Regions from separate parts of the Blautia difficilis genome, predicted to be linked through region 1. Evidence: a T-box and tRNA genes for the amino acid it is inferred to sense, from the RefSeq annotation. Region 1 holds a T-box; the other regions hold tRNA genes.
What was found. A T-box is a leader RNA that pairs with one kind of tRNA and senses whether it is charged. The one in region 1 lies ahead of thrS (threonine--tRNA ligase), so its partner is inferred to be a tRNA-Thr.

Region 1 (11,165 bases):
TTTTTGACCAGTTCCCATCCAAGATTATCACAGACTTCCTGTGCAAGATCAAGGTCAAAGCCTACATATTCTCCATTATCATCCTTATATCCAAAAGGAGGATACTCTGCATCAAAACCAACTGTTAAAGTTTTATTCTCAACATCTGCATATACAGAAACAACACCAGCCATAAGAGAAGCTGCCATTGCGCCGGCCATAAGTACTGCTAATGTTCTCTTTTTCATGATAAACATCTCCTCTTCATCTATTTTGTCTTTTATCACGCAGTCACTCTACCACGCGAAAGCATGTGTTTATCCTAACATAAGCCCACATGGCTGTCAACCCTTCTTTTCAAAATAGCCAGAGGATTTTCCTGTATCAGGTTACTGTTCACTCCGTTCCCAGCAACACGCTTCGCGATGCACAGAATTTATGCTAATCGCATAAATTCGCGCGGTATGTCTCGGGTTTTCTGTGACCTTCGCTCACAAAAAACACCTCGCGGGATATTACCAGTGAACAGTAACTGTATCAGGAGCCTGTACTCCTGTGATATCCTGCAGTAAGTTTTGCAAGCGTACTGTCCACATCCTTTTCTCCCAGGGCAGGTTCGGGAACAGCAGCAAATTGTTTCAAAGCATTCTGTATATCCTTTTTGATCTCATCTGTCACTTCAAGCCTGACCAGTTCCTTTTCATACTCAGTCCCGGAACGGATGCTCCGGTATGACAACAGATATGCTTTTAATTCTTTCGGAGATTTTTCCTTTTCCCATGCGTGATAAAAACACTCCATGGCTTTCTCCATCTGAAACAGATAGCTGTAGGCGCATCCCAGGTTATGCCATACATCTGACACAAATCCCTCCCTCTGCTTCTCCAAATCTGTCCTCTCAAGAAGCTTCTGATATACCCGGATTGCATTTACATACATTCCGTTTTCCATCAGAGAATCTCCCTTTTGCTTCTGACGCATGTCTGCACTTTCCTTACTTATCAGCACCAATCTGCTGTTAAGTGCTTTTAATTCCTCATAGGTAAGATAATTAATTTCCTTAAATACCGGATAGATCACATCATCTACATGGATATCCTGTCCCAGAAATTGCCTGATCTTTGCTGCCAGTCCGGGTAGATTCAATTCTTCTCCTATCCAGATACAAAGCTCCTCATTGATGATGGTTTTATCTATCAGATAAAGGTTGTGGTACAGATAGTAGCAAAGCTCTTCTACAGAATAAATATTCGTGCTGATATTCTCTATAAAATACGGACGCTCTGCTTTTTTTGTCTGGCATAAAATATATCCACTCATCTGTCTGTCTCCTTTACCATTCTACTGTCTCTGTCCATACCTTACCGCAGGACGGAAACAATTCTCCAAATCCCAGATCCTTCACCGTTACTTTACACTCTTTTGGAGAAATATACTGCAATTCCAGATAAAGCCGTGTGGTTTTGTTTGGACGCCTTGGAATTCCCGGAAGCATCATGCCCACACGTCTTTTCTCCGGTCTGTCAAAAGTACTCACAACAAACACCAGCTCTTCCGTATTATCCAGGATCAATTCGCAGGAAGCTTTGCAGTCATACCAATTATTTCCTGCTTCGATCAGAGGATAATAAGCCGGAGAACCCATAACACGCATCTCCATTCCCACATCTGCCATAACAAGAGAATCACTAAGGAAACGATATCCCTTTAATGCCTTATCCTCCAGTTTTTCTTTACCTGCAGCACAGGCACCTTTAGCAAACAGATTATTCCCATAAAACACCTTACGTTTCTGATAGCAAAGAATTTTTATGGACTGTCCGGCCCAATCCTGTGAGAAGCCTCTGCCTGTGATCTGAATGCTGGAATATAAATCTCTGCCCAAGGTTTGCTGGACAAATTTACAGAATTCAATATCTCTTTCCTCATCATTGGCCGGAAGTGTCCTGACAACAGGTTCTTCCAGTCTGACAGATACCGGTTTCGTACTTCCGTTTAAGGTCAGCTTCCGGAAAGACACATTTTCCGGAGTGAACGCGTACCAGGCAACACTGCGGTTCCAGGTTTCCCGCTTCTGTGAAAGCGCATAATAATAAAAGCTTTCCCCATAATCCTGAAGCATATATTTTCCTTCCGGAAATCCCATGGACGAAAACGCCTTCCGAAAATTCTCCACCTGGATATTTCCCAGATCCTCCAGTGTAACTACAATACATTTCGTATTTTTTACCAGTTCAGTGATACCGAGGAACTTCAGGATTCCTTTCAGAAATTCAGCCAGCAACTCCCAGGGCTCATATTCCTGTCCTTCTACCACTACGGAATCCTTTTTTTCGCAGATTCCGTAGAGATCATGGAACATAATCCCGCCCTTTTCCCTGGCAAAATACTCTGCTTCCAGTCCTACACAGTAATCCTTCTGCTCTGTTCTCCTGCACAGGCAGGTAGGTGCCTCATACTGACTTCCTCCCACCTTCATGGAAAGAGAACGTGGTTCCTCTCCTTTACGGTCATAATAACAAATCTGGGAATATTCTCTGCCAAAATCAATTCCCACGATCAAATCACGGATTTCGTTCATCTGTTTCTCCTGTCTTTCCTATTTTCCAGATTCCTTTTCAATGGAAAACATACTCTTCACATACTGCTCCTGACGAAGATATTTTTTCAGCTGAGTCATTACCTCCTGGCTGTTATCCAGTCTGCGGGCAGAAAGCATCTGATTGATCAGCTGATATTTGCTCACCGGAATGCCCTCGACCTTATCCATAGTGATCACACGCTCCTGGGTCTGCCAGGTTTTTTCCCCCAGCTCAGCCTTAAAATAGTAATGCAGAGTTTCACCGTAAAACAGCGTAAAGGTCTTGGTAAAAATCCCCTCATACAGATTACGCAGGGGCTCCATCTGATATTTCAGTTCTCCGCCCAGCCCTGCATCCAGGGCATAATAGAGGGTCACCTTTCCGGCCGGATCTGTATGGTACTCTACAAAAGTTTTATCATCCAGCTGATAAGGGCTCAGCATGGATGCCGGAAGCCTTTTAAAAAATGCAAATTTCAGATTTTTCTTCATACATTTCTGCAAAATCTCTTTTTCCAGAGCCAGCTGATCCTGACTTGGATTCTTCTCTCTGGAAAGTGACTCAAAGAGAGCCAGACTGCAGATAAAATTCACCGGCCATTTCTGCCTGCAGGCAGTCTCCAGTTCATTGCGCACAAAAATACTCATAGGATATTCCCGCACAAACACGCCATAAGCAATCTGTGTCAGGTAGGCACCGATCAGATATTCTTTGCCTGCATGCTTTACATAATCCTCCAGGATCTTCTCCCCTTCTTTACGATAATCAGAAGTAAACATCAGAAGTCCCAGAAGCTTTTCTTCCAATTCATAGGTATCCATATCAAAACCATGAGCACTTTTCCACACTGACAGCAGCTCATCCAATGGTCCAAAGCGATAATCCATAAGATATTTCAGGATCACCTCATCATATTTTCCCATTCTGTATACATCTGAGGCCAGAGCCAGAAGCTCTTCATCCTCAGCCATCTCACATTTGGTAAGCATTCTGCTGGTAAGCCTCAGCAGACTTTCCGGACGGATTCCCTCATATCCGGATTCCTCGATCACAGACATGGCCTGGGAATAAAGTCCCCTGGATATCAGCACCTCCAGAAGCTGTATCCTGTCTGCTGCCGCATATTCCTGATAATCCAGCTTTTTCAGATATTCCTCCTGATCTCCTGCAGGGTTTTCCTCCCCATAATACTTCAGCAGACTTCTCCGGATTTCTGTCCGGTATCCTTCAGAAAATGCTTTCATCTTGGCAGCTTCCTGATATAATTCCAGATTATCCCTTCCTAACTCTGCATTCACACAGTAAGAAAGCATAACCCCCGGCTCTCTTATGCCCAGGGACAGAACCTTTTCCATAAGCTCCCGTTCATCAAAAAGCTTCTTAACATTGTAATCTACCGTTGCATAATAACGTCTCTGTTTTTCATCCTGGAAAAGGATCACTGCATCCTCTGTATAAATCCTTGGATATGCTACTCCCTGCACACAGGGATAAACTTCCTCCATAGAGAATTTATCATGACGTACGATCACCGTGCGGATTTTTTTATCATCACAGTACAACCTGCAGGTAAACATTTTCCCTGCAATCAGCTCTGCCTGTTCCCTGTTCTCCGGTTCTGTGAGAAATTCCTGATAAAGTACTGCGTAATTCTCATCCATCCGGCCCTCTGCTGCCTTTTTATCGGCAAATTCAGCCATACTCTCCCGATAGTCCCTATAGGTTTCCGGCTGTGCGTCCTTATTTCCCACAATACTTGCATAAATAAAAGCTTTTTTATCATCGCCCAGGGAATTATTATTATAGGTAAAATACATCAGAAGAGGCTTTGGCAGCTCTCTCTGATAGGAGGTATCCATTGTCTCCACATAATATTCATACAATCTGGTAAGCCTGAGCCCTCGCTCAACAGCCAGAGCAAACCAGCGGAAATAGATTCGTTCTCTCGGATTTCCCAACATAATATAACGGCAAATCGCTTCCAGGGTATCATCTGCCGGAAAAGCTTCATAACCTGCTGCCAGGGCACGGTACATGCTTGGACAGAAGTTTTTCTCATAACCGGTCAGATAAGCAAACCGCATTACAAGCTCCTCTGTAAGCATTTCTTCTTTTCCTGCCAGGAGAAAAACCTGAGTCCAGAAACTGCTCATTCTGTGTAACAAAGACATATCTTTACTGATATATTTCCAGGCTTCCAGATAGAGAAGTGGATTATGACAGCCCTTTTCAAATAATTCCTCCATCATAAACACAGCTCTGGATGGAGAATTCCTAAGCTCCTGGTCCACCTGAAGCAGAATCCAGAATAGCAGGAAACTGTCCTCTCTCTGCATGGAGAAATTGCGAAGTCTGCGCACTGCCTGCTCTATGTCTCTGTATAATCCGGTAAGGGTACAGAGATATAAGTAAGCGCCTGCCATTTCCAAATCCTCACGCAGGAAGGTCTGATCCTTAAATCTGCGCAGGATTTCCTTTGCCTGTTCTTCTTCTCCCTCCACATGGCAGAGATATGCCTCATACATCTGATATTTGGGATAATTACAGCCTTCTTCCTGAAGCTGGTTCAACAGAAAACGGCTGCTGCTGATCCAGGTGCCCTGCTCCATTTTTCCGCAGGAATATTCCATAAAATCTTTCATTAAAGACAAACACTGCTGCTTCTCATGAAGGCTGGTCTTCAGCTGTACCTTAGGACCGCCGGATGCTGTAATTCTGTAAACCAGCTCCTGATAAGGGCTTTTTACATGAATTTCCCCGTACTGCCGTCCCTTCTGTAAAGCTTCTTTGTGGATCACATACTCAACCTGATAATATCCACCGATAAAGTCCTCATCTGTGACCACATACTTCGGCACTTCCAGGAAATCTCCTCTTGCCTCAATGTCCAGTCTTAAATGTCCCCAACCATCCTTATGTACAGGAAAAGACTCTCTCACAGTCTCTGTAATTTCATAAAAACTGTTATGATCAAATTTTAATTCCATGTTTACCGGTTTCTTCCGTCCGGTTCCCACAAGAAACTCCTCAAGATTCTGATAAGTTACAGGCTGTCTGGAAAGACCTTTATAAAGAGCCAGTTCCTTTGTTCCTGCATTTTTCAGAAGTTTTGGAAATCCAGAATCTGTAAAAAGGCGATAGGCTTCTTTGAAATCCTCTTTTGCGATTTTTACAAAAGAATCCATATCCGTCACAGAACCTGCCACACTGTGCATCTCTTCCTTTTCAGCCTGGATCACAAAAGGAATTCTGTACTCTCCTACATTGGTGGTAAAGCACAGCCAGCCCTCATGTCTGTCACCCGGATTCATTCCTACACCATCTACCCCGTACTGCAGACGTATTGTAGTCCCTGTGAACTGATCTGTTCCCGGAACAACCCGCCTGTTGGAAGATGTAATATATCCACGGATCCTCTGGTTATCTTCTGTCCCGAAATACAATTCTCCCCTGTATACATCTCCGGCTTTCAGTGTCACTTCAATTTTCTCTTTTGAAAAAAGAAGGCCCGGCTGCTCATATCTGAATTTTCCACTTAAGAGTTCTTCTATCGTCTTTTTCAAGTTGTTCACCTATATTTCCCTGTTCATCATAATTTATCACTGTCAAATAACCTTATCTGTTTATTATACACCACAACCGCAACCTGTGCAATATTTGGCTTGACCGGATGTTTTTAACCTTGCGAACACCGTTACTGTAAACGGAGTGAACAGTAACGAATTTGTAATTTAGCAATTGACAAACCTATTTTTCAAGTTTATAATCAGTGGCAGAAAAGATAAGAAAGCTTAAAACGTTGAAGAGAAGAGTAAGCTGAGGAACGTTACAGAGAGAAATGCATTCCGGTGCAAGCATTTCATCGGGAAACAGCCGAAGACCACCTCTGAGTGACTTTAATACAGTCCGGTGATTCCGTTACCATCGAATGAAGTGGTTCTGAATTATTATTTTCAGTCATTCAGAACAACCGGGGTGGAACCGCGAGTAATAATATCTCGTCCCCTACAGTATTTAACCGTACTGTAGGGGATTTTTTTATTCTTTCTTTTCCCCCTTTGCAGTACAAAATACACTGAAAGATGATCCTTACATCCAAACAGGCAGCCGGACATCTGACAGCATACAAAGAATATATAATAAAGGAGATAATGACCATGATCGTAACATTAAAAGACGGATCAAAAAAAGAATACGCTGAAGCAAAATCAGTCATCGACATTGCTTACGACATCAGCGAAGGCCTTGCACGTGCAGCCTGTGCAGGTGAAGTAAACGGAGAAGTTGTAGACTTAAGAACAGTTCTCGACAGCGACTGCGAATTAAACATTCTGACAGCCAAAGACGAAAAAGGACTTGCAGTTCTCCGTCACACAGCATCCCATGTACTTGCCCAGGCAGTACAGACCTTATATCCGGATGCAAAGGTTGCTATCGGACCTTCTATTGACACAGGATTCTACTATGATTTCGACTGCCCTCCATTCTCCCGTGAAGACCTGGATGCAATCGAAAAAGAAATGAAAAAGATCATCAAAAAAGGTGCCAAGATCGAACGCTTCACAAAATCAAGAGAAGATGCCATCGCATACTTCCAGGAGAAAAATGAGCCATACAAGGTAGAACTTATCGAAGATCTTCCGGAAGGCTCCGAAATCTCTTTCTATTCCCAGGGTGACTGGACAGACCTCTGCGCAGGTCCTCACCTTATGAGCGTAAAAGGTGTAAAAGCATTCAAGCTTCTTTCCTCTTCCAGCGCTTACTGGAGAGGCAGCGAAAAGAACGCAATGCTCACACGTATCTACGGAACCGCTTATGCTTCCAAGGACGAACTGAAAGAACATCTGGAACAGATGGAAGAAGCAAAAAGACGTGACCACAACAAGCTTGGCCGTGAAATGAAAATTTTCACAACTGTAGACGTAATCGGACAGGGACTTCCGCTTATTATGCCAAACGGTGTGATCATAATGCAGGAGCTTCAACGCTGGATTGAAGACGAAGAGACAAAACGTGGCTATGTAAGAACAAAAACTCCGTTAATGGCAAAGAGCGACCTTTACAAGATTTCCGGACACTGGGATCATTACAAAGAGGGTATGTTCGTTCTCGGTGATGAGGAGACTGACAAGGAAGTATTTGCACTTCGTCCTATGACATGTCCGTTCCAGTATTATGTATACAAAGCAGAACAGCACAGCTACCGTGATCTGCCTCTTCGTTACGGCGAAACATCCACTCTGTTCCGTAATGAGGATTCCGGAGAAATGCACGGTCTGACACGTGTACGTCAGTTCACAATCTCCGAGGGACATCTGATCGTAAGACCTGACCAGATGGTAAAGGAATTCAAAGACTGTATCGCACTTGCACAGTACTGCCTACAGGTTCTCGGCGTGGAGGAAGACGTAACCTATCATCTTTCCAAATGGGATCCGAACAACAGAGAGAAATACATCGGTGATGCAGAAGTGTGGAATCAGACAGAAGCTCATATCCGCCAGATGCTTGAAGAACTGAATATTCCGTTTACAGAGGATGTTGGAGAGGCTGCTTTCTACGGACCTAAGGTTGATATCAACGCAAAGAACGTATACGGAAAAGAAGATACAATGATCACAATTCAGTGGGATGCTCTTCTTGCTGAACAGTTCGACATGTATTATATCGACGAAAACGGCGAAAAACAGCGTCCATACATCATCCATCGTACATCCATGGGATGCTATGAGAGAACACTGGCATGGCTCATTGAGAAATATGCAGGCATGTTCCCAACATGGCTCTGCCCGGAACAGGTTCGTGTAATCCCGATTTCCGAGAAATTCCACGACTATGCTGCCAAAGTTGAAGCTCAGTTAAAAGAAAACGGAATCCGCTGCTCTGTTGACCAGCGTTCCGAAAAGATGGGTTACAAAATCCGTGAAGCACGTCTTGCAAGAGTTCCATACATGCTCATTGTTGGTGCCAAAGAGGAAGAAGAAGGCAAGGTTTCTGTAAGAAGCCGTTATCTTGGCGATGAAGGAATGAAAGACCTTGGTGAATTCCTTGCATCCATCAAAGAAGAGATCAAAAATAAGACAATCCGCAAGATCGAGGTTCAGGAAGAAAATAAATAAATCCTGATAGACCATCCCTCTGACTGTCACATATTTCGAAAACCGTTTATGTGGTACTGTCAGAGGGATTTTTCATGATATTATCAGACAGGAGGTTATTGTCCATGCAGGATAACAAAAATTTTCTGGGCACAGAACCTGTTGGAAAGCTTCTTTTAAAGCTATCCATTCCAACAGTAATTGCCCAGCTTATCAACATGCTTTATAACATTGTAGACCGTATTTATATCGGCCACATCCCGGGGGAAGGCAGTCTGGCCCTTACCGGTGTGGGAGTCTGTATGCCCATCATCATGATCGTCTCCGCATTTGCGGCACTGGTCAGTTCCGGCGGTGCACCACGGGCTTCTATCTGTATGGGAAAACAGGATAATAAATCTGCTGAGAATATATTAGGCAACTGTTTTATTCTTCAGATTATTATCTCTGTTATCCTCACTGCCATTTTATTGATCTGGGGCAGAGATTTATTACTGGCTTTTGGCGCCAGTGAAAACACCATCAGTTATGCAACCGATTATATGCATATTTACGCTTTCGGTACCTTGTTCGTACAATTAACCCTTGGTATGAATGCATTCATCACTGCACAGGGATTTACCACATTTTCCATGGTTTCCGTCCTGATCGGTGCTGTCTGCAATATTGTTTTAGACCCTGTACTTATCTTTGTTTTTCATATGGGGGTACGCGGTGCTGCACTGGCAACAGTTATCTCACAGGCGATTTCCACACTCTGGGTAGTTTTATTCCTCTGTGGCAAAAAGACACTGCTTCACCTCAGGAAAAAACATCTCCATCTGGAGGCAAAGGTCGTTCTTCCCTGTATCGCACTGGGACTTGCTGCTTTTATCATGCAGTCAAGCGAAAGTATTGTAACTGTCTGCTTCAATTCATCCCTGCTTCGGTACGGCGGTGATATTGCGGTGGGAGCCATGACCATCCTGACCAGTGTTATGCAGTTTGCCATGCTTCCTCTTCAGGGCATTGCGCAGGGAGCACAGCCAATTTCCAGTTATAATTACGGTGCCAAAAATGCAGACAGAGTAAAGAAAACGTTCCGTTTGCTTCTGATCACCTGTCTGTCATATTCTGTACTTCTCTGGGCTGCTGTACAGCTTGTTCCCAGAGTATTTGTAAGCATTTTTACTGCTGATACAGATCTTATTGGATTTACTGCACCAATGCTGAAAATCTACCTGGGTGGTCTGTTCCTCTTCGGTATCCAGATTGCCTGCCAGATGACCTTTACCTCACTTGGAAAGGCTGTAAACTCTATTATTGTTGCTGTTGTCCGTAAATTTGTACTGCTGATCCCGCTAATCTATATTATGCCTCATATGGTACCTGATCCAACAACAGGCGTATATATGGCAGAACCCATTGCAGATATTACTGCAGTGATCTTTACCTCTGTTTTATTTACATTTCAGTTTAAAAAAGCACTGGCAGAAATCCGGAATTAAAAAATATTAAATACTGTACAAATCCATAATAAGGGGTGAACATTACAAAACGTTCACCCCTTAAATCATGCATTTCTATAGTCAAACGGATATTCACAATCCGCTTCGCTACTTGATTGATTAAAACAGGTCATTAATCACTTCCTGTACTGTCTGTAAATGCTCTGCTTTCCATGCTTTTGCACCACAGAAAAGAAGTCCCTCATCTACATTCCCTTTTACTGCATTGATCAGTCCGTCAGTAATACAGTAAGGAATTTCTTTTGGGCTGCATTTTACGAGACATCCATGACAGGGACTGTGTGGAATCTGTTCGCCGTTCATGACACGGGTCATGAATTTGTTCATAATGGCACGACCTGGCATTCCTACCGGGCTTTTTACAATGGCAATGTCGGATTCTTTTGCTTTTAAATGAGCTTCTTTGTAGCGGATGTCTGCGTCACATTCTTCCGTTGTGATAAAGCGGGTAGCTACCTGAATGCCATCAGCACCCAGATTATCCACTTTTTGGACATCCTCTCTGTTATAGATACCACCAGCTACGATCACCGGAATTTCTGTCTCATATTTCTCTGCGTAGCTTTTTACTGTTGTGATGATTTTCTTTATTTCTTCGCCGTAGGATTCTTCGGTATATTTCTCCAGTTCTTCTTTATGGAAGCCAAGGTGTCCGCCTGCCTGAGGACCTTCGATCACTACCAGATCTGCAGTTCTTTTGTATTTTCTGTCCCAGTATTTCAGGATTACTTTTGCGGATTTGTCTGTAGATACGATGGGAGCGATCTTTGTCAGACTTCCTTTTACCAGTTCCGGAAGCTCTGTGGGAAGTCCCGCACCGGAAATAATGATGTCTGCTCCGGCTTTTACTGCAGCCTTTACGTGAGATGCATATTCTTTCAGTGCAACCATAATATTGTATCCTATAATTCCGTCTTCGGAAATCTCACGGGCTTTTTTCATTTCACCGGCAATGGCACGTTCGTTGGCTGCTGCCGGATTTCTGTCAAAGTCTTCTT
Region 2 (11,165 bases), on a different contig from region 1:
GAATGGATAAGCTGTCCTCTGTACAGCTGATACCTGCATTCTGATATCTGTCATTATTTTTCCCTTCCATCTGACGTTTCCATACTGCAAGATAAGCTTTCTTTTCCAGCTGTAGTCCACCGCATACCCACAGATCTTCATTATCTGCAATATCCAGAGGCCAGAAAGGCAGTGCCTGCCTGATATCCTGGCGAATCGTCTTATAGCAGGCAATTCCTTCTTTTACCAGCGCAAGACGTTCCTGAGGAAGCTCTGCCAGATGACCGCTCTGATGGATACGGAACAGCATGGCATTGACCATATTATAAATAACCTCTTCTTTGTCTCCCTGACGCATCGGATAGGACCAGATCGCAGCCTGCTCCGGAGTCACTCCAGCCGGAGAATTTGCTGCTATGGTAGCAAAATTGCGGTAATCCTCCTGGTCAGAGGCAGACTGGATACTGTATCTGGAAAGCAGTGCATAATCCATGCGAAGTCCTCCACTGGAGCAGTTTTCAATTACCAGATCCGGGTAGCGTGCAAATACACCATCCAGCCAGTTAAGATATGCTTTTTCATGTTCCAGGAGGCCCTGTCCCACGCTCTCTGCACCAATCTCCGTACCGATTCCAGGCTCTATATTGTAGTCCATTTTAATATATCCTACACCATATTCCTTCACCACACGGTCTATGACTTCATTCACATGTTCTATGACTGCCGGATTTCTAAAGTCCAGCTGATATCTGCTGCGGTCATAGACTCTCTTTCCATGACGCACAAAAAACCAGTCATCCGGTGCTTTTTTTGCCTTCTCACAGTTAATTCCCATAACCTCCAGCTCCAGCCAGACACCGGGAACCATTCCTTTTTTATGGATGTAATCCGTCACTTCTTTGATGCCATTTGGAAAACGATCCCTGCATTCCTTCCATTCACCCACACTGTCCCACCATTCTCCCGGTGCATACCATCCGGCATCGATCACATAGTATTCACAGCCACATGCAGCAGCTGCATCAATAAGCGGGAGCTCCTTTGCAGTGGTGGGATCTCCAAACAGACAATTCATGTAATCGTTAAAGATTACCGGTAAATCCTCATCATCCTTATTCGGTCTGCGGATCATACGGCGATATCTGGTCAGCTCTCCCATTGCATGTTCAAAGCTGTCATCTGCCACACCCACAGCAACCGGCACAGACTCAAAGGCTTCACCGGGTGCAAGGTTTTTGAACCAGTGGGACTGTATCTCCGTAGGTCCGCTGACACATACATAGAAATGGGTATTCTGATCACTGATTTCATAATGCCAGGAACCATTATGTTCAATCTGCCAGAATAAGCTGGTATGAGCTTCTTTATTCTCTACATAGCCTAATGGCAGGTACTTCTTTGTAGACCAATGTCCGGTATTCGTCACCTCCAGAATCTGAGAGGTACGCTGATACACTCCCGGCTGTGTCTGTGCCAGTCCTACATCCCCAAATGTAAATTCCTTAATGCTCATTTCCTTCTGCCATCCATTATAAGGAATGCGTACTCTCATTTTGGCATCTGAATTGCTTTTGCCTTCTTTTTCAATTCCTGTATAACAAAAAGAAGAAAGATATTCCAGACACTGTGTGTCCTCACCTTCATTTATGATTCTGTTCTTCATGCGGACTACAGAAGTCCCTTTATAAAACTGCATTTCTGTTTCCAGGCGAACGTGAGTCACTGCCCTGTCCTCCTGGTAAACAGTGATTTTACGTCCAATCTCATTGACACAGTCATCCATGCCTGCATATGTCAATAAATATCCCGGCGCAGTACAGATATGTTTGTTTCCATGTTTTTCATAGGGCCTGTCATAGCCTGCCAGATTCACCTGCACAAGCTGAAAGGCCTCATCGATCAGCTGATCACGCCTTGCCAGATCCTCTGCTTTACATTCCGGTCCAAATTTACAGATATCCTCTTCACAAAAATCTGCCTTTGAAAAATGAAGCAGCTTAATCTGATTCCTGTCTGTAATTCCAAAAACAATATGAATCCCATTTTCATTTATTTTAATATACTTCATGCTTGATAGTCTTCCTTTTCACTTATTTACTAGTCCCCATATGATGCAATATTATAAACTTCTGACCAAAAAATGTCTATGAAGAATCTATGATTTTGCCGATTTATTTTTTCTTTACAATATATTCCTCTTTTTGTTTTAATCTCTCTGTTTTTATTTATCTCAAAATGTTATAATTCATTGTCAAGTGGATAAAATCATCCGCTTCGCTACTTGATTTGGTTAAAATATTCAAAACCAAACATTCCAACTTAAGAAAGGAGACATTCTTATGGATTTCATAAAAGAAGCACTTTCCATGGGTTTCGCAGATGCAGCGATCATGGATACAAAAGACCTGGTATTTGTACCGGAATACAGACAATTCTGCGAGGACAATCTCTGTGGAAATTATAATCTGGTTCCTGCATGTCCGCCTGCCTGCGGTACTGTAGAAGAAATGCAGGCAAAAGCATTGAAATATGAAAAGGCACTGGTTCTTCAGACTGTTCTGAAAGATCCGATTATGGATCCGGTTCTTTTCAAGCAGGCGAAACATGCACAGAATATTCTTACAGAACAGCTTGCCAGACAGATGCAGGAAGCGGGAAAAGAAGACATCCTGATCATGAGCGCAGGACCGTATAAGAATTGTTCCTGTATGTCCGCATACAGTGTGGATGCACAGAAAATGGCTGATGCAGTAGGTATGGTCTGCTGGGCAGATGATTCAGATGTGAGATTCTTTACACAAATCCTGTTTCATGAAGACTGAGCATGAGTAAAGCGGACATAAGCATCCCCCCTCACCCGCCGCTTAGTGCTCCGCACTTGAAGCGGGGGAATGCTTATCTGCGTTCAAAAAAATACAATTATGTATAAAAAAAGCTCCAAATCCTCACTTCATAAGGATTCAGAGCTATTTAAACGTCAAGCTGAAAATGAGACTTGAACTCACGACCCCTTCATTACGAGTGAAGTGCTCTACCGACTGAGCTATTTCAGCTTATGCTGTCATCCGTCAGAAATTAACAATTCCGACAGCCACAGCATTTAGTTTATAATATTATTTATTTTCTGTCAAGTCCTTTTTAGCTGGTGTTTTGGGTGTGGTCTTTGTCACTTTTTTTGTCGCCGGTTTTACTACCGTCTTTACAGCAGTTTTTGTTTTCGCTGTAGCCTTACGTACAGTTCTCGCCTTGGTAATCGACTTCTTGATCTGACTTTCTGCTGCTTTCTCCTCTTTCGGCTCTTCTTCCGGTGTGCAGGTAAAGATTACCACCCCAAGTGCAGGAAGTTTCACTGTAATAGAATATTCCCTCTCATCGCACTCTGCCTTCTTCGCAGCCTTGACTCTTGCATTGACAACGCCCTCACCGCCGTATTTCTTATCATCACTGTTAAAGATTTCCTTATATTTGCCGGCAAAAGGTACTCCAACCTGATAATTCTCGTAGGGGATTGCCGCGAAATTGCAGATAGCCAGAATGGTCTCCTCCGGTTTCTCTGTCTTTCTTAGGAATGCCACTACATTCTCTTCATATTTCATTAACTGAATCCATTCAAATCCATCATACTCGTCATCCATCTGATAAAGAGCCGGATGTGACAGATACATATTATTGAGGTCTTTGACAAAAACTTCCAGTTCTTTTGGCATATCTTTATCCGGTGCCATCATCTTGCATCCCGGATGCAGCATCATATAAGCGTATGCTTCTCTGATCTGCGCACTCTTCTGTGCTTCTGTTCCCGGCAGTTTCTCTGCAAAATCCTTCAAAGTGCCAACATCCCTGGTGCCAAGAGTCAGAATATAATGTTCACAGTATGCATAGAGCATGGACATGGTCAGCTGATCATGGTAATTCTTTCTCTCAATAGGATCCTTGCTCAGATATTCAAGCAGATCTTTTGTCCATCCGCCACTCCATTTATAGTCAAATCCCAGATGGTCATTTTCCACACTGTCTGTCAGCTCCGGCCAGAGTCCGTCCTCCTGGGCAATCAGAAGGATACCGGGATTTCTCTGTTTGATCACAGAATTCAGATGTTTCAGAAATTCCAATGCATCCAGGTTCTCATTTGTGCCATATATATTTGGTGTCCACTCTCCAGGATTTCTGCCATAATCCAGATACAGCATAGCATCTACATCATCCATGCGCAGACCATCCACATGATAAACCTCTGTCCAGAAACATGCATTGGCAATCAGAAAATCCTTCACCATAGGACTGGCATAATTGTAGAGCAGTGTTCCCCAGAATGGATGAACCGCTTCTGCAGGATTCTGTTTTTCATAAAGAGGTGTTCCATCAAATCTCTCCAGCCCGGAAGCATACCGTGGAAACTGTGCAGGTGTCCAGTCCAGGATCACACCGATTCCTGCCTGATGTAATTCATCCACCAGCTTCTGGAAATCCTTGGGCGTCCCAAATCTGGAAGTCGGTGCATAATAACCATAAGTAGAATATCCCCCTGTAATGTCATCCAGATATTCCATCACCGGATGCAGTTCTACGTGAGTATAATCCTCCTCTGCCAGAAACTCCACCAGTTCCTCTCCCATCTTCCATTCCTCCAGAGATGTTTCATATATAGAAACCGGCTGTTTCCTGTCATCAAATCTGTGACGCTCTTTCATCCAGTCTCCGTCATTCCACTGAAAAGCACTTACATCTGCTACCACAGATGCGCCCTCAGAATCATGCTCTGCGCTGTTCCCATAAGGATCGGCCTTTAACAGAACTTCGCCACCTTTAACTTTAATTTCATATTTATAATGTGTTCCGGCTTCTACTCCGGGTACAAACAGTTCAAAGATACCGGACATTGGCATACGGTGCATGATGGTTGCACGGCCAATCCATTCATTGAAATCCCCAACAATATTCACGCTAATGGCATTGGGAGCCCAGACAGCAAACAAAGTGCCCTTTACACCGTTAATTTCCATGGGATGTGCTCCAAGTTTTTTATATGCCTCATAATAAACGCCTGCACAGAACTGCTTTTCTTCTTCCTCTGTGATCTGGCATGGAAAAGCATAAGGATCATAGCTTTCTGTCTCGATTTCACTTCTTTTTATAGAAAATTTATATTCCGGTACCTTATGCACCGGAAGCAATACTGCAAAATATCCCGCCTCGTCCTCTTTCTCGCAGACATAGGTTTTCTTTCCGCTGATCACACTTACTTCCTCTGCATCAGGAAAAAATCCCTGAATAAGGACACCATCCTGTGTGATCCTTGGTCCCATCACATCTCTGGGAGCAGTCTCTTCTCCATACACAATAGCTTCAATTCTCGGCCAGTTCATATAACCGTATAATTTTTCATCCATAGCTGTGTTACCTCCCCGATTGTCAGAAATACGATGATCGGTTACTCTTACTGGCAGCGTATTTATGGTACATTAAACGTCACCTGTAAACAATAACAAATCAAGTTATGTTTATTTTAGCATCTTTGCACAAAAAAATAAAGAAAATTGTTTGACAAATCCCCTTTACTGCGCTAAATTTATGTTATGATGTTAGGGGTAAAAGGCATTTTACCCCTAACTTGATATCTACTATGGAAAGAATCTTGTTCCGGATACTATGCTTCTTTCCATCACAACAAGGAGGATACAAAATGGGAAACAAAGCCTTTGACGTAACCGCATTAGGCGAATTATTGATTGACTTTACTGAAAACGGCAGCAGCGCACAGGGAAATCCGATGCTGGAAGCCAATCCGGGCGGTGCTCCATGCAATGTGCTTGCAATGCTTGAGAAACTTGGTAAAAAAACTGCATTCATCGGTAAAGTCGGAAACGATATGTTCGGAAGTCAGCTTAAGAATGCCGTAGAGGAAGTAGGGATCGACACCCGCAATCTTGTAATTGATAACGAAGTACACACAACACTTGCCTTTGTACATACTTATCCTGACGGAGACAGAGATTTCTCCTTCTACCGTAACCCGGGTGCAGATATGATGCTCACCAAGGATGAAATCCAGGAAGACCTGATCAGAGATTCCAGAATCTTCCACTTCGGAACTCTTTCTTCCACTCACGAGGGAGTACGCGAGGCAACCCGCTATGCCATCGACGTTGCAAAGGAAGCCGGATGTATCGTCAGCTTCGACCCGAACCTTCGTCCACCATTATGGAAATCTCTGGATGACGCAAAGGCAGAGATTGAATACGGCCTTGGCAAATGCGATATTCTGAAAATCTCAGATAACGAAGTTGAATTCCTGTTCGGAACTACAGACTACGACAAAGGCGCCGCACTTCTGAAAGAGAAATACAACATTCCGCTTATCCTTATCACACTTGGAAAAGACGGAAGCCGCGCTTACTACAAAGACATGAAAGTAGAAGCCGCTCCTTTCCTTCAGGAAAAGACTATCGAGACAACAGGTGCAGGCGATACCTTCTGCGCAAGTTCCTTAAACTATGTTCTGGAACATGGTCTGGACAATCTGACAGAAGAGAACTTAAAAGAACTGCTCACATTCGCAAATGCGGCAGCTTCTCTTATTACTACACGCAAGGGTGCTCTTCGCGTTATGTCCACCAAAGAAGAAGTTCTTGACTTTATAAAATCACGAGGATGTTAATTTAACATCATAATTTTTCAAGGAAGCCCTCTGGCACCGCCAGACTGGGCTTCCTTTTTTATCATAAAAATCAAAAAATATCTCCTGGCGATTGAAAATCTCAATCAGACAGGAGATATTGTCAAGCGGATATTCGCAATCCGCTTCGCTACTTGCTCATAACCGAATAACTGCTTCGCAGTTTATCAGAAGGAGCTTGCACTCCTCCTGATACAAGCAAGTCCCCACCCACTGCTTATTGCTTTTCGCAATTGAAGCAGGGGACTTACTTGATTCGGTTAAATATATAAATCTCTATTACAACTCGACAGTCATTATAAAAATACTGAACCGTTAGCTTCTAACTTACTATTTTACAACCCGCACTCTGGAAACACCTTCAATTGCTTTCAGCTCATCCAGTGCTTCTTTAGAAGCTGTGCTTTCCAAATCGATAAGAGTATATGCGTATTCACCTTTACTCTTGTTTGTCATATCTGCAATGTTCAGGCCTTCTGCACCAAGGATCTTGGTGAACTGACTGATCATGTTCGGGATATTTTTGTGGCAGATGGCAATACGTCCTACTGCTACGCAGGTTCCCATATCACAGTTGGGGAAGTTTACAGAGTTTTTGATATTTCCGTTCTCAAGGAAATCTCTTACTTCTTTTACTGCCATTACCGCACAGTTTTCTTCGGATTCCTCTGTGGATGCTCCAAGGTGTGGAGTTACCAGGATTCCCTTATGTCCTGCTACTGTATGGTTTGCAAAGTCTGTCACATATTTCTTCACTTTTCCGCTGTCCAATGCTTCGATCAGAGCATCCTCATCAACCAGAAGATCCCGGGCAAAGTTCAGAAGTACTACGCCATCTTTCATCTTGTCTAATGCTTCTTTGTTGATCATCTCTTTTGTGCTGTCAAGAAGAGGTACATGGATGGTGATGTAATCACACTGGGAATAAATCTCATCCAGGCTCTTAATATGTTTGATGGTGCGGGAAAGATTCCATGCAGCATCAATGGAGATGTATGGGTCATATCCGTATACTTCCATTCCAAGTGCAGAAGCAGCGTTTGCCACCATTGCTCCGATGGCACCAAGACCGATGATACCCAGCTTCTTGCCCATGATCTCGCATCCTGCGAACTGTTTCTTCTGTTTCTCAGCAAGTTTATCGATGTCTTCCTGGTCTTTCTCTTTGGCAACCCATTCAATACCGCCTACGATATCACGGGAAGCAAGGAGCATACCTGCAAGTACAAGCTCCTTCACACCGTTTGCATTGGCGCCCGGTGTATTGAATACTACCACGCCTTTCTCTGCACAGTCCTTTACAGGAATATTGTTGACACCTGCACCTGCACGTGCGATTACTTTTACGCTTTCAGGAAGCTCCATGTCATGCATCTTTGCACTTCTTACAAGGACTGCATCACACTCCTGCAGATCTTCACTTTTCTTATATTCTTCATTAAATAATCCCAGACCTTTTTCTGCAATGGGATTCAGGCAATGATACTGAAACATTATGCATTTTCCTCCTCAAACTTCTTCATGAAAGCAACCAGTGCTTCCACACCTTCTTTTGGCATAGCATTGTAGATACTTGCACGCATACCGCCCACTGTACGGTGTCCTTTTAAGTTTACAAGCCCTGCCTCTTTTGCTTCTTTTACAAATTTGGCATCCATGTCCTTGTCACCTGTTACGAAGGGTACATTCATGAGAGAACGGTCTTCCGGTACAACAGTTCCTTTGAAAAGCTTGCTCTGATCAAGGAAATCATAGAGGATTTTCGCTTTTTCAATATTACGTCTCTGCATTTCTTCCAGGCCGCCCATTTTCTTCAGCCATTTGAAGACTTTACCACATACATAGATGCAGTAGCAGTTTGGAGTATTGTAAAGAGAACCTGCGTCTGCCTGTGTTTTGAATTTCAGCATAGTAGGTGTTCCTTCCAGAACATCATCTGTGATCAGATCTTCACGGATAATGGAGATTACCATACCTGCAGGTCCGATATTCTTCTGTACACCGCCATAGATGATTCCATATTTAGATACATCAACAGGCTCAGATAAGAAGCAGGAGGAAACATCTGCTACCAGAGTTTTTCCTTTTGTGTTCGGGAGTTCTTTGAATTTTGTTCCGTAAATCGTGTTGTTTTCACAAATGTATACATAGTCTGCATCCGGACTGATCGGAAGGTCACTGCAGTCAGGAATATAGGAGAACGTCTTATCCTCAGAAGAAGCGATCTTGTTTGCTTTACCATACTTCTGTGCTTCCTGGTATGCTTTCTTTGCCCACTGTCCTGTTACAATGTAATCAGCAACCTTGTTCTTCATAAGGTTCATAGGAATTGCTGCAAACTGCTGGGAAGCTCCGCCCTGAAGAAATAATACCTTATAGTTATCCGGAATCTTCATCAGATCACGGAGATCCTGCTCTGCTTCGTCAATGATCTTCTGGAAGTCAGCGCTTCTGTGGCTCATTTCCATTACAGACATACCGGAGCCCTGATAGTCCATCATCTCCTCTGCTACTTCTTTCAGTACCTCTTCCGGCAGTACAGCCGGTCCTGCGGAAAAATTATACACTCTGCTCATTGTTTTTCATATCCTCCTCATCAAAAATATCATCAATGCTTGCGCCTGCCGGTACCATGGGGAATACACTGAGATCCTGATCGATCATACAGTCAAGTACGATAGGTCCCGGACATGCCAGAGCCTCTTTTAATGCAGGCTCTACCTCTTCCATCTTTGTGATACGGATTGCTTTTGCTCCCATGGCTTCTGCCAGCTTCACAAAATCTACTGCATCATTTAAAATTGTATGGGAATATCTGTGGTCATAGAACAAGGTCTGCCACTGACGTACCATTCCCAGTACATGATTGTTCAATACGATTTCTATTAAAGGTCTGCCACAGCGGACTGCTGTTGCGATCTCATTCATATTCATACGGAAACAGCCGTCACCTGCAATGTTTACCACTGTCTTATCCGGCCTTCCCATCTTGGCACCGATGGCTGCACCAAGTCCATATCCCATAGTTCCCAGGCCACCGGAAGAAAGGAAAGTTCTTGGCTCTTTGTATTTGAAATACTGAGCTGCCCACATCTGGTTCTGTCCAACCTCTGTTGTGATGATGGCATCTCCTTTTGTCAGTTCGTACAGCTTTTCAATAATGTATGGGCCTGTAAGCTGGGAGTGATCATATCTTAAGGGATATTTTTCCTTCAGTTCACTGATTTTTCCGGTCCATTCAGAATGCTTCATCTGTGGAAGCTTCTCCAGGATCCGTTTCAGTACTTCCTTCTCATCCCCGATAACGCTGGCATCCACAACAATATTTTTGTTGATCTCTGCAGCATCTACATCAATCTGAAGAATCTTTGCCTGTTTTGCAAAGGTCTTTGTATTTCCGGTGACACGGTCACTGAATCTGGCTCCAAGCACGATCAACAGGTCACATTTGGAAACTCCCAGGTTGGAAGCTTTAGTTCCATGCATTCCCAGCATACCTGTATACAGAGGATCTTCTCCTGAAAATCCACCTTTTCCCATAAGGCTGTCACACACCGGCGCATCAATTCTGTGTGCCAGCTCTGTCAATTCCGGGGAAGCATTGGAAATGATGGTGCCACCGCCGGTAAAGATAAATGGTTTCTTTGACTCACTGATCAACTGGACAGCAGTGTCAATATCTTCTGACTTAATTGTATCTACCTTCGGCAGAACAGCCACCGGACGCCGGGAGGTATATTCATATTTTGCACCTGTCACATCCTTTGTCACATCCACCAGCACAGGACCCGGACGGCCACTCTGTGCAATATAGAATGCTCTGCGGACAGTATCTGCCAGAGTCGTAATATCCTTTACAATAAAGCTGTGCTTTGTGATAGGCATTACGATTCCGGTAATATCCACCTCCTGGAAGGAATCCTTTCCAAGAAGGGGTGTTCCTACGTTACATGTGATGGCTACCATTGGTACGGAGTCCATGTATGCAGTTGCGATTCCTGTTACCAGGTTGGTAGCTCCGGGGCCGGAAGTTGCGAGACACACGCCGACTTTGCCGGTTGCTCTTGCGTATCCGTCTGCTGCATGGGAAGCTCCCTGTTCATGGGAGGTCAGCACATGTGTGATCTGGTCTTTATATTCATAGAGGGCGTCATATACATTCAGAATGGCACCGCCCGGATATCCGAATACAGTGTCAACGCCCTGTTCTTTTAAACATTCAACGATAATTTCAGCACCTGTAAGCTGCATTTTGTCTTTCCTCCTTACTTCGAAGGTTTTTTGTATTTTTAATGGCAATTTTATCTGGCTTTTGGTACCTCAAGGATTGCTCCTCTGTTTCCGGAGGTTACCATTGCAGCATATCTTGCAAGATATCCTGTTGTTACCTTTGGCTCACGAGGCTGCCATTTTGCTTTTCTTGCCTGCATTTCTTCACCAGAAACCTTGATCTCCAGTTTCAGTTCCGGAATATTGATACTGATCATATCCCCTTCTTCAACAAGTGCGA
Region 3 (11,165 bases), on a different contig from region 1:
ACAGCCATCAGACGAGGACGTTTCAGTTTCAAATCCTCACGGATACAGTATTCAAGCATTGCATAGTCAACAGAGCTGTTTGCCTTAGATACACCACAGAGTTCCACAAACATTTTAATGGATTCCGGTGTAAATCCACGGCGGCGCAGCGCTGCGATGGAAACCAGACGTGGATCATCCCATCCGTCTACAATGCCTTCCTCTACCAGTTTCTTAATGTAACGTTTACCTGTAACTACATTTGTCAGATACAGTTTTGCAAACTCAATCTGCTTCGGTGGCTGCGGATATTCCAGTTCTTTTACAACCCAGTCGTACAGCGGTCTGTGATCCTCAAACTCCAGAGTACAGATAGAATGTGTGATTCCCTCAATGGCATCTTCGATAGGATGAGCGAAGTCGTACATTGGATAGATGCACCATGTGTCACCGGTTCTGTGGTGTGTCATATGGGCAACACGATAAATAACCGGGTCACGCATGTTCATATTCGGAGATGCCATATCGATCTTGGCACGGAGCACTTTCTCTCCGTCTGCATATTTGCCTTCTTTCATCTCTTCGAAAAGCTGCAGGTTCTCTTCTACACTTCTGTTTCTGTATGGGCTTTCTTTGCCCGGCTCTGTAAGAGTTCCACGGTATTCGCGGATCTGATCTGCTGTCAGGTCACATACATAGGCTTTGCCTTTCTGAATCAGCTTTACAGCAGCTTCATACATCTGTCCGAAATAATCAGATGCAAAAAACAATCTGTCTTCCCAGTCTGCACCCAGCCATTTAATATCTGCCTTGATGGATTCTACAAACTCACTCTTTTCCTTGGTCGGGTTTGTATCATCAAAACGCATATTGAACTTGCCGTTATATTCCTGTGCAAGGCCATAGTTTAAAAGAATAGATTTGGCATGACCGATATGAAGATATCCATTCGGTTCCGGTGGGAAACGCGTATGCACGGTGTCATAAACACCCTCTGCTAAATCTTTATCAATGATATTCTCAATAAAATTCTTGGAAACTGTTTCGTTCTCCATCTTCTTCCCTCCTGTTGTCGTATTTTATACTGTTTTTTCACACATCTATATATAAAAAATACAACTGAATATTTTTTATGTCGAATGAATTTATATTATCATTGGAAATTCCATCTGTCAACCGTTTACGCAACAGTGACAGGCCTTATATTCAGCTTGTAAATTTGTTACAGTGTTACTGTTCACACATAGTTACTGTTCACTCCGTTCACAGTAACACGCTTCGCGATGCACAGAATTTATGCTGATCGCATAAATTCGCGCGGTATGTCTCGGGTTTTCTGTGACCTTTGCTCACAAAAAACACCTCGCGGGATATTACCAGTGAACAGTAACCACACATATACACTCTCTTTCAGCAGCTAGCTCATATCCTTGACTAACATCTTGCAAAATATTATAATTATATTAACATATCAAGGAGATGCAGAAATATGAATAATGCACTACCAATTGGAGATTTAAGTAAAACTTACCTAGAACATTCTATGGTTATCAATAACTTTGTTATTAAGATCGGCAGCCAAATCAAAGACAGCTTATATCGTGTCTTTGGTGATGGTGTTCAGTATGAATGGCGTGAAAATGATGATAAAGTAATCATTCCTGACGTATCAATCATCTGTAATCTGAGAGACCGTAAGAACATTTCTTTCACTGGCATTCCCCGCTTTGTGATGGAAGTTTTGTCCAATGCCACAGAAGAATATGATCGACATGAAAAGATGGATATTTATTGCAAGGTCGGTGTCTCTGAGTATTGGATCGTTGACTGGAGAAAAAAATCTGTAGAGATTTATCTCTTCGATTTCAAAGAAGATGGCACTGGTTATCCGTATCTTTATAAGACTGTCACAGCCCAGAATAAAGAAGATTTACATCTGGTTATGTTTCCGAATCTAAAGATAACCTTTGACGAGCTGTTCGACATTGGTGAATATTAACACTACAAAGAGTAGGTGCTGCTGCATCTGCTCTTTTTTGATAATACGTTTTTTCTGTTTCGTAGAATCATAGGAAATATAAATACGCTCCCTTCGATTCCTTTTCGCATTCCATTGCAAAACTCTAGCAATAGGCAGGGATGCAGACTGCTAAAAAGAATAAACCGATCAACTGAGCCATTTTTGAAAAATAACGCATAAACCAAGGGGATAGCTTGTGTTACTGTTCACTCCGTTCACAGTAACATAGCCAAAATTCATTCCAGATTGCCTGCGGCAATGGAATTTTGGCTTGTATGTCTCGGGATTTTGGCATATTCATGTCAAAACACCTCGCGGAATAATGGTGTGTGAACAGTAACTAGCTTGTTCTTTTTTATTTTTTCAAGCTCATCTGCATATTGATTTCATAATCCGCATATGCTATAATGCCAGTAGGCAAAGAAATAATAATTTGTCTGGCAAGGACAAAAATGAAGCCCTCGGTACCGCTAATACCGGGGGCTTCTTCTTATTTTTTATAGCAGACAAGAAACTGCTAGGCTAGCGTTGCCCTACTTGTCGCCGTCTAACCATTTGATGATATAGTGGCAAGCTATACCAGCCGCAAAGGAGACAAGAAAAGAAATAATAATTTCTGACAAGGAACTCACCTCCTCCCGTTGCCGGGTATCGGTTGGACAACGCTGTAAGTATAACATATCTCTTGTCATTCTGGAAGTACAAACAGTTCTTAAAAGTATATCAAAACTTCTGTTCTGATTACTTTTGAGTTACCAAAATTCAAGAAATCTTTTATTTTTAAGCAATAAAAAAAGCTGATGACGGGAATTGAACCCGTGACCCCTTCCTTACCAAGGAAGTGCTCTACCTCTGAGCCACATCAGCATTGTGTCGGATTTACCGCTCACATTTGAATATGTTACCAGAACTTGTTTGTATTGTCAATCCCTATTTTTCAACTTTTTGATTTTTATTTTTGATTTTATACAGATATCTTTCTATTTTTGATATTGCTCCAGCTGCTCCCTGATCTTGGTTCGGATACGCTGTAATGCATTATCTATGGACTTGGGTGTTTTTCCCATGATCCGGGCAATCTCTCCGTATCCGTTTCCTGCCAGATAATATTCAAGAACCTGGTTCTCCATTGGACTTAACGTTGCTGTTATCTCCTGCTCCAGATCCTGGACATTCTCCTGGTCAATAATGATAGACTCCGGGTTCTCTCCCCAGTTATCTCCAAGATGTTCTTCATTTTCCCCATCCTGTTCGCTGAGAGAAATATAGGAATTCAGCGGCTGGTGCTTCTGCCTGTTGGAACTCTGGATGGCGTTGTAGATCTGTCTGTCCACACATATACTGGCAAAGGTCTGAAATGCAGCATCTCTGTCCGGCTGGTAATCGCGGACTGCCTTAAACAGTCCGATCATACCTTCCTGTATCAAATCATCGTTCTCCCCGCCTATCAGGAACATGGTCCTTGCTTTCTTGCGGACCATGTTCTTGTATTTCTCCATCAGATAGTCGAGGATTTCTGATTCCCCGTTTTTGAAACGGGAAATTAATTCTTCATCTTTAATTCCGTCATACTGTTTCATCAATTTAACCCTTCCGTTTTTCTGAAAATCTCTATCATTCGCCCAGAGGGCTTCTTATAACATAACAATATTGTGGAATAATTTTATTTCTTCTGCAGTCTCTGACGTACGATCTCATATCCAAGTACTCCGGCTGCCACAGATGCATTAAGGGAATCAATGTCACCCTTCATAGGAATAGATGCCACGAAATCACACTTCTCACGGATCAGTCTGCTTACACCTTCCCCTTCATTTCCGATCACTACACCAATCGGACCTGTCAGGTTAAGATTGTACATGGTTTCGCCGCCCATATCTGCACAAACAAACCACATACCCTGTTCTTTCAGTTCATCGATAGTATGTCCAAGATTGGTAACCTTTGCAACAGGTGTATAGTTTAACGCACCTGCTGAAGTCTTGGCAACTGTGGAAGTCAGGCCAACTGCTCTTCTTTTGGGAATGATTACCCCATGTGCACCTGCAAGGTTTGCTGTACGGATGATTGCACCGAGATTATGAGGATCCTCAATATTATCCAGGATAAAGATAAACGGATCTTCTCCTTTTTCCTTTGCTTTCGCAAGAATATCTTCTACACTTGCATATTCATAGGCTGCCACCTGAGCGATCACGCCCTGATGTGCGCCTGTCTCACTTAACTGATCCAGACGTTCTTTTGCCACATAGTTAATAATCGTATCTTTTTTTCTTGCCTCTCTGGCAATAGTACGAACCGGTCCGTCCTGGCATCCGTCCAGGATAAAAAGCTTATCTACACATTTTCCGGAACGAAAAGCTTCCAAGACTGCATTACGTCCCTCTATCTGTTCACTCATATCTTATCCTCTCCGATTCCTGCACGGACCAGCTCTATGATCCTGCTGAAATCATCTTTTAAATATAAATAACCCATCAGAGCTTCAAACCCTGTTGCCCTGCGGTAGTCTGCCATAGTTGCATGCTTCGCCATTGTAGGAGAATGAGCATTTCTGCCTCTTCTGTAAACGCTGTGTTCCTCCTCTGTAAGCATAGGTTCGATCACTTCCATCATGGAAGACTGAGTTCCTGCCTTAACCAGACTGCTGGCCTTTCTGTGAAGCTGGTTAACCGGACAATTGCCTTTTTTTACAAGGATCGTACGGATCACCAGTTCATAGACGCCATCTCCGATATACGCCAATGTCAGCGGAGAATAGGTTCGCAAGTCTTTATCTTCCAAATGAAACACCTGATGAAGCAAATCTTTCAGATTACTTAAATTCTCTTCATTAAACCCGTTTGTTTCACTCATATCATTTAAGCTCGTTTCCATTTTACGCCCTCACGGGTATCCTTAAGGATGATTCCCTTAGCCAGAAGCTCATCTCTGATCTCATCTGCTCTTGCGAAATTCTTTGCTTTTCTTGCTTCCTGACGCTCTGCGATCAGGTCTTCAATTTCTTTGTCAAGGATTTCTTCTGTTTTCACAGCCTTCAGACCAAGTACATCACAAAGTTTGACCAGCGTATCTAAAAGACTTCCTGCAAATTCTGCAGAACTTGTCTCTGATACATTTGTATTTGCAAATTTAACCAGTTCAAAGATTGCTGCCAGTGCATCTGCTGTATTGAAATCATCATCCATAGCTTCTTCAAATTTCTTTACGAATTCCTGTGCCTGTGCAAGCAGTTCTTTCTCTGCATCTGTTGCTGTGTCTGTCTGTGCTGCTGCTTTTCTGTCCTTTAAGTTTGCTGCTGCATCTGTGATACGCTCTAATGCATTCTTTGCAGCTTCCATCAGATCTGCGCTGAAATTCAGCGGACTTCTGTAATGTGCGTTCAGCATGAAGAAACGAAGCACCTGCAGGTCATACTGTTCACTGATTTCACGAACAGTACGGAAGTTTCCAAGAGACTTGGACATTTTTCTATTATCAATATTTAAGAATGCATTGTGCATCCAGTATTTTGCAAAGATTTTGTCGTTGCAGCATTCGCTCTGTGCGATCTCGTTCTCATGATGAGGGAAGATCAGGTCTTCTCCGCCTGCATGAATATCAATCTCATCGCCAAGATATTTTTTCGCCATAACGGAACACTCAATATGCCATCCCGGACGTCCGTCACACCATGGTGAAGGCCATGACGGTTCTCCCTCTTTTTTCGGTTTCCAGAGAACAAAATCCAGCGGATCTTCTTTCTGGTCTTCACCGGATACCTGCAGGGAACGGAAGCCTGACTGCAGATCATCCAGGTTCTTGTGCGAAAGTTTGCCATATTCTTTGAACTTCTTAACTCTGAAATAAACAGTACCGTCTGCTGCCGGATAAGCATATCCCTTATCAACCAGAGTCTGGATCATACTGATCATTCCGTCGATTTCCTGTGTTGCCTGTGGATTGGTTGTGGCAGGTTTTACATTCATGCCATCCATATCTTTCTTACACTCTGCAATATAACGCTCGGAAATTTCCTGTGCGCTTACGCCCTCTTCGATTGCTTTCTTGATGATCTTGTCATCTACGTCTGTAAAATTGGAAACATAGTTTACTTCATATCCTTTGTATTCCATATATCGGCGTACGGTATCGAAGATGATCATCGGACGTGCATTTCCGATATGGATCAGGTTGTATACAGTCGGACCGCAGACATACATACGAACTTTTCCCTCTTCAAGAGGTACGAATTCTTCTTTTCTACGTGTCAGTGTGTTAAAAAGTTTCATGTTTTATTCCTCCAGTTTTCTCTATCATTAACTCTCTTTTCTTTCATTAAGAAGACAGATCGCCTGAGACGCAATTCCTTCTTCTCTTCCCGTAAATCCCAGTTTCTCCTCTGTAGTGGCCTTAATGTTCAGCTGAGACTCATTGATTCCCATTGCTTTCGCCATATTGGCTCTCATCTGTGGAATATGAGGTGCCATCTTTGGTTTCTGTGCAATGATCGTTGCATCTATATTTCCGATTTCATAGTGGTGCTCTCTCAAAAGCTTCGTTACATGCTCCAGCAGCAGAATACTGGAAATTCCTTTATATGCAGGGTCTGTATCAGGAAAATGTTTTCCGATATCGCCCAGTGCTGCTGCTCCCAGAAGTGCATCCATAACTGCATGGATCAGTACATCTGCATCTGAATGTCCCAGGAGGCCTTTCTCCCAGTCTATCTTCACACCACCTAGGATCAGATCTCTGTCTTCGGCCAGCCTGTGTACATCATATCCCATTCCAACACGCATAATCATTCTCCTCTTATATCCAGCATCTTGCTGATTCTTAATAAGCTTAACCGTCTCCTTGTATAAGGAGCAAGTCTGAGGCTTGGCAAAACAGCCGATTCATCAAGTCCAATATCATAAACGGTTTTCGCACATCCGGCTTTCTCCAGCAAACGGAACATGGTCTGTTCACTGGGAAGCTCATCAATAATCTCCTCTATCCCGTTCAGACATTTTTCCAGATGCTGGGGTGAAATAGTTTCTAACAATTCCGGCTCGTTTTCTTTTCTTATTTCTTCCAGAAGTCCTTTTTTTCCAAAAGTTTCTTTCAGAAGCTCCTCATCTTCATTCTCATAGGGTTTTGCGTGACATCTTCCCTGTGTGATGGCTGCAGCAATACGCTTGTATTCTTCCAGTACAAGAAGTGCTGCTACAGAAACTTTCTCACCGTGAAGTGCATCCAGCGGACCATTGATCACTTCCATATCCCACAGATGTGTGACCTGATGTTCTGCGCAGGACGCAGGCCTTGAATTACCGATCATCTGCATTGCTAGTCCGGAAAGAATCAGCGCATACATAAGCTGTTCGCATTCATCTTCCTCTCCCTCTGTAATATCCTGAATCGAAGATTTTACGGTTTTTAACGCTTTCTCTTCCAGTTTTACAGTTTCGCGGCAAAAATACTCTCCGGTAACCAGGTTCGCAATCTTCCAGTCTGCGAGACAGATATATTTCGCCATCAGGTCTGAAATCCCGGCTGCTGTCAGACGCTTTGGTGCTTTTGAAAAAATATCTGTATCTGCATATACACAGATCGGAGCTACTGAAGGCACAGTCTTCTTCACTCCATCCAGGGTCATTGCTGCTACTGTTGTCACAAATCCATCTCCACTTGCTGCGGTAGGCACTGAAATGAAAGGTACTTTGTAATTATGTGCAATATAACGGCTGATATCATGGATCGTGCCTGCTCCTACTGCAAGGATCAGGTCAATGTCCTCTTCCATGTTGTTCTCCACAATTTTTATTGCATGCCGGTCTGCCTGAAGTCCCTCTGCATCCAGAACAAGTACCTGGCACCTGTCATAGATATCCTCCATAAGTTCTTCTGTTGCCGCATAGGTATTGGTATCGCAAATGACCAGCGGGGATATGTACTCTCTGAGCATTCCCTCTGACATCTCTTCTTCAAGCTTCTCTACAGCTCCGGCTTCTATCAAAATCTCTTTCACTGCAATCTGGTGTTCCCTGCCGCAGCTGCAAGGTCGGGCAAAATCGTCCGCATCAACTCGCATTTAAATTCTTCCTCCTGACTTTCCTGAATCAAGCGGATAAAATCATCCACCTGACTACCTGCTCATAATTGAATAGTTGTTTTACAGCCTGATTCGGTTAAACTTTTTTCTATAGGCATAGTTCGTTGGTATTATACATGATTTCCCTGTAAAAATCAATCATTCCACGTATGTCTGGCAGCTACAGATTTAAATAATTATATACAATCTTTGAAATGTTCTGTATATTCGTCACCGCTGTTTCCTCTGGACAACCTTCCGACATAATACACAGAATGTATGTTGTCTTTTCGCCATAGACAATTGCGATATCGTGCTGATCCTGATCTGTCTCTCCGGTCTTATTCGCTGACTTTATCCCTTCCGGCAATCCCTGTGGAATTTTCCAGGTGTTTTCCTGATTTGACAGAAGATTTAACATTTCTTCTGACGCCTCTTTACTGACACATTCCCCCTTGTAAATCTTTTCAAGCAAAGTACCGCAATCCTTCACAGAAGTCATATTTCTGCCTCCAAGGCTCTCCTGTGCGGATGCTGCAGGATGGAGGGTGTGCTGCACACTTGTCTCTGTATAGCCCTCTTTCTCCAGATACTTATTAATATCCTCCGCACCTTTTTTGAAATCAAGGGAATCTGTCTGAAGCTTCACCAGTTCATTGCAGGATTCATTGTCACTGACTGTGATCATATTCCACAGCAAGTCATTTAATTTTACATCTACAGTTTTTGTATCTGCAGTATTTAATTTCTTTGCCTCGTCTGCCTTTACCTGCTCCATATCCTCATATGTCTTTGTCATTACAAAGGCTTTGATCAGACTTGCAGAATAAAGGGAAGTATCATTGATCAGGATTTCCTTTTCTTCATTAAGGTCTTTCACGTAAACGCTCCATGTTCCCTGATATCCAGACAGCATCTTCTCAATCTGGGGCTCTAGATTATCCATCCCAAGCTCATCCATATTCACGATCTTTCCCGTATCATCCACAATAAAACCATCATCCGTCACTGTACTTTCCTGAAGCAGGGCACCATTTGCACCGCCGAAATAATAGCTCCCGTCAAAATTCATTTCATAACAGTCCATTTCAAGTGAATGGATACCCGGTTCTGTTACCAGTCTGCCATTTTCATCAAAATAGTAATATCCGTTCAGAGTAATCCCGTCTATTGTAAGATTGTCAATATACCTTACCTGCGGTGCTGCTGACAGACGCCCCAGATTGTTCACAAAGTAATATCCGTCAAATTTCTCTGCCTCCTGGGTATTCTGTGTATCAGATTCCTCCTCTGTCTTGTCCCCAAACACTGCAACACCTTTCAGATGCTCCATATGTGGACTGCAGGCTTTGAATTTCCCATCTGTATCATGATAATAATATCCATCAAATACAGTTCCGTCTATCTCATAATTCTCAAAATAATGGATCTCTGCCTGGGTACTTCCGGCACCGTTTACATCCAGACAGTAAAATCCGTCACTCTTCATCATATATTTACCGCTTCCATCTCCCATGGGCTGAATCTGTGCCTGCCCGGTGACAGATGCAAGACTCTGCTGTGCAGCCATAACAGGAGCCGGCAAAGCCAGTGCCATGGAAATGACTCCGGCCAGACTTCCGGCTATGATATAACTTTTAATATAATATTTAGCTGTTTGTCTATTTTTTCTCATGCAAAACTCCTTTTACGGTTTCTTTTCACATCCCATTCACAGTAAGCAAAGTATATATTGTTTTATTCAGGATATCAAGATTTTTATCTCTTTTCCAGCAAAGACCAGGATTCCAGTATTACAACTCAGTCCTTTTCTCTGATCCTGTTCCAGAAGCTTCCTAGCTGTTCTTCCACAGTATTTAAAGTACAGTTTCCCCTGTCAGACCACTCAGCAGGAAACAGATTCCTGTAATCTCCCCCTGCAAATCTCTCGTCCAACAGAAGTATGATGCCTGTGTCCTCCTGAGTTCTGATCACACGCCCGGCTGACTGCAGCACCTTATTCATTCCCGGATATCTGTATGCATAATCAAATCCATTCACACCCTTTTTATCATAATACTGCCTGAGGATCTCCCTTTCTGTTCCGATCTGAGGAAGACCGGTTCCTATAATGATCGCTCCGATCAGTTTCTCTCCCATCAGATCAATCCCCTCTGAAAAAATCCCGCCCATTACGCAAAATCCTACCAGTGTTCCTTCTGATGCAGAAAATTCCTCTAGAAATTCCTCTTTCTCCCTCTCATTCATTCCTGATGTCTGCGAAATACAGCGAACCCATTCTGCTGAAAACTCATTCTCATACACCTCCAGAACATCCTCCATAAATTTATAAGAAGGAAAGAATACCATATAATTTCCTTTTCTTGTCCATACAGTTCTGGCAATGTAAGATGCAATCCTGTGATATTCCTCATATCCTCTTCTGGTATACCTGCTGCTCACATCCCGTCCTGTAAGAATGCACCTGTTCTCCTGCCGGAAAGGGGAAGTCACATAAATCCCATAGTCATCCTTTCTGGTGCTTAAAAGTGTACGGTAATAGTCCATGGGAAGCAGGGTCGCAGAAAAGAAAACCGCACTTTTTCCCTTTTCCAGACATCTGTGGATATTTGCTGCAGGATTTACACAGAAAAGCCGCAGGATCACCTTTCCCCTTTCTCCTATTTCTGTATAAACCACATAATTTTCATCCAGAAGTTCATCAATGTTCAGGAAATCTCTCACACAGAAATAAAACTCCAGCAGCTGCTCCGGAAGTTCCTTTCCATGAAGCTCCTCCAGAAGCTTGTCCATCTCCCCCATCACCTGAAGCATTCCCAGGGAAACTGCTCCGGGATTTGGCAGGATTTCATACTCTGTACACTCCTTTTCCAGAGTTCGAAGCTGTCGGTTCACTTTTTCCAGTGCTCGCACCAGACCTTTGCTGTAATCCCCGGCCAGTCTCTTCGCCTCCAGTACGTCCGCTCTGTCCACATGAGCACTGTACATTTCCCTTCCCCTGTCCACCAGATTGTGAGCTTCATCGATCAGAAAAATGTATTCTCCGGAAGTACCCTCCCCGAAAAATCTTTTCAGATAAACATTGGGATCAAATACATAATTATAATC

Region 2: it encodes a tRNA-Thr, which carries the amino acid that the T-box ahead of thrS (threonine--tRNA ligase) is inferred to sense. The anticodon was not compared.
Region 3: it encodes a tRNA-Thr, which carries the amino acid that the T-box ahead of thrS (threonine--tRNA ligase) is inferred to sense. The anticodon was not compared.

Annotation. Positions count from the first base shown of each region.
Region 1 covers NZ_JACOQG010000012.1:33,402-44,566, forward strand. Annotated here, with positions in the region: gene H8Z82_RS09095 (amino acid ABC transporter substrate-binding protein) at 1-227, opposite strand, end outside; gene H8Z82_RS09100 (hypothetical protein) at 517-1,299, opposite strand; gene H8Z82_RS09105 (DUF5716 family protein) at 1,313-2,560, opposite strand; gene H8Z82_RS09110 (DUF5717 family protein) at 2,579-6,133, opposite strand; T-box leader at 6,352-6,570, shown strand; gene thrS (threonine--tRNA ligase) at 6,719-8,680, shown strand; gene H8Z82_RS09120 (MATE family efflux transporter) at 8,785-10,146, shown strand; gene H8Z82_RS09125 (NAD(P)H-dependent flavin oxidoreductase) at 10,267-11,165, opposite strand, start outside.
Region 2 covers NZ_JACOQG010000005.1:123,994-135,158, reverse strand. Annotated here, with positions in the region: gene H8Z82_RS05190 (glycoside hydrolase family 36 protein) at 1-2,047, opposite strand, end outside; gene H8Z82_RS05185 (DUF2284 domain-containing protein) at 2,319-2,801, shown strand; tRNA gene H8Z82_RS05180 (tRNA-Thr) at 2,960-3,032, opposite strand; gene glgB (1,4-alpha-glucan branching enzyme) at 3,093-5,369, opposite strand; gene H8Z82_RS05170 (carbohydrate kinase family protein) at 5,663-6,637, shown strand; gene H8Z82_RS05165 (phosphoglycerate dehydrogenase) at 6,986-8,149, opposite strand; gene serC (3-phosphoserine/phosphohydroxythreonine transaminase) at 8,149-9,231, opposite strand; gene ilvB (biosynthetic-type acetolactate synthase large subunit) at 9,215-10,906, opposite strand; gene ilvD (dihydroxy-acid dehydratase) at 10,957-11,165, opposite strand, start outside.
Region 3 covers NZ_JACOQG010000015.1:24,756-35,920, reverse strand. Annotated here, with positions in the region: gene H8Z82_RS10225 (glutamine--tRNA ligase/YqeY domain fusion protein) at 1-1,034, opposite strand, end outside; gene H8Z82_RS10220 (Uma2 family endonuclease) at 1,523-1,978, shown strand; tRNA gene H8Z82_RS10215 (tRNA-Thr) at 2,795-2,866, opposite strand; gene sigH (RNA polymerase sporulation sigma factor SigH) at 2,980-3,582, opposite strand; gene rlmB (23S rRNA (guanosine(2251)-2'-O)-methyltransferase RlmB) at 3,663-4,400, opposite strand; gene H8Z82_RS10200 (Mini-ribonuclease 3) at 4,397-4,876, opposite strand; gene cysS (cysteine--tRNA ligase) at 4,861-6,270, opposite strand; gene ispF (2-C-methyl-D-erythritol 2,4-cyclodiphosphate synthase) at 6,298-6,780, opposite strand; gene H8Z82_RS10185 (sn-glycerol-1-phosphate dehydrogenase) at 6,783-8,057, opposite strand; gene H8Z82_RS10180 (serine hydrolase) at 8,239-9,732, opposite strand; gene H8Z82_RS10175 (ATP-dependent DNA helicase) at 9,858-11,165, opposite strand, start outside.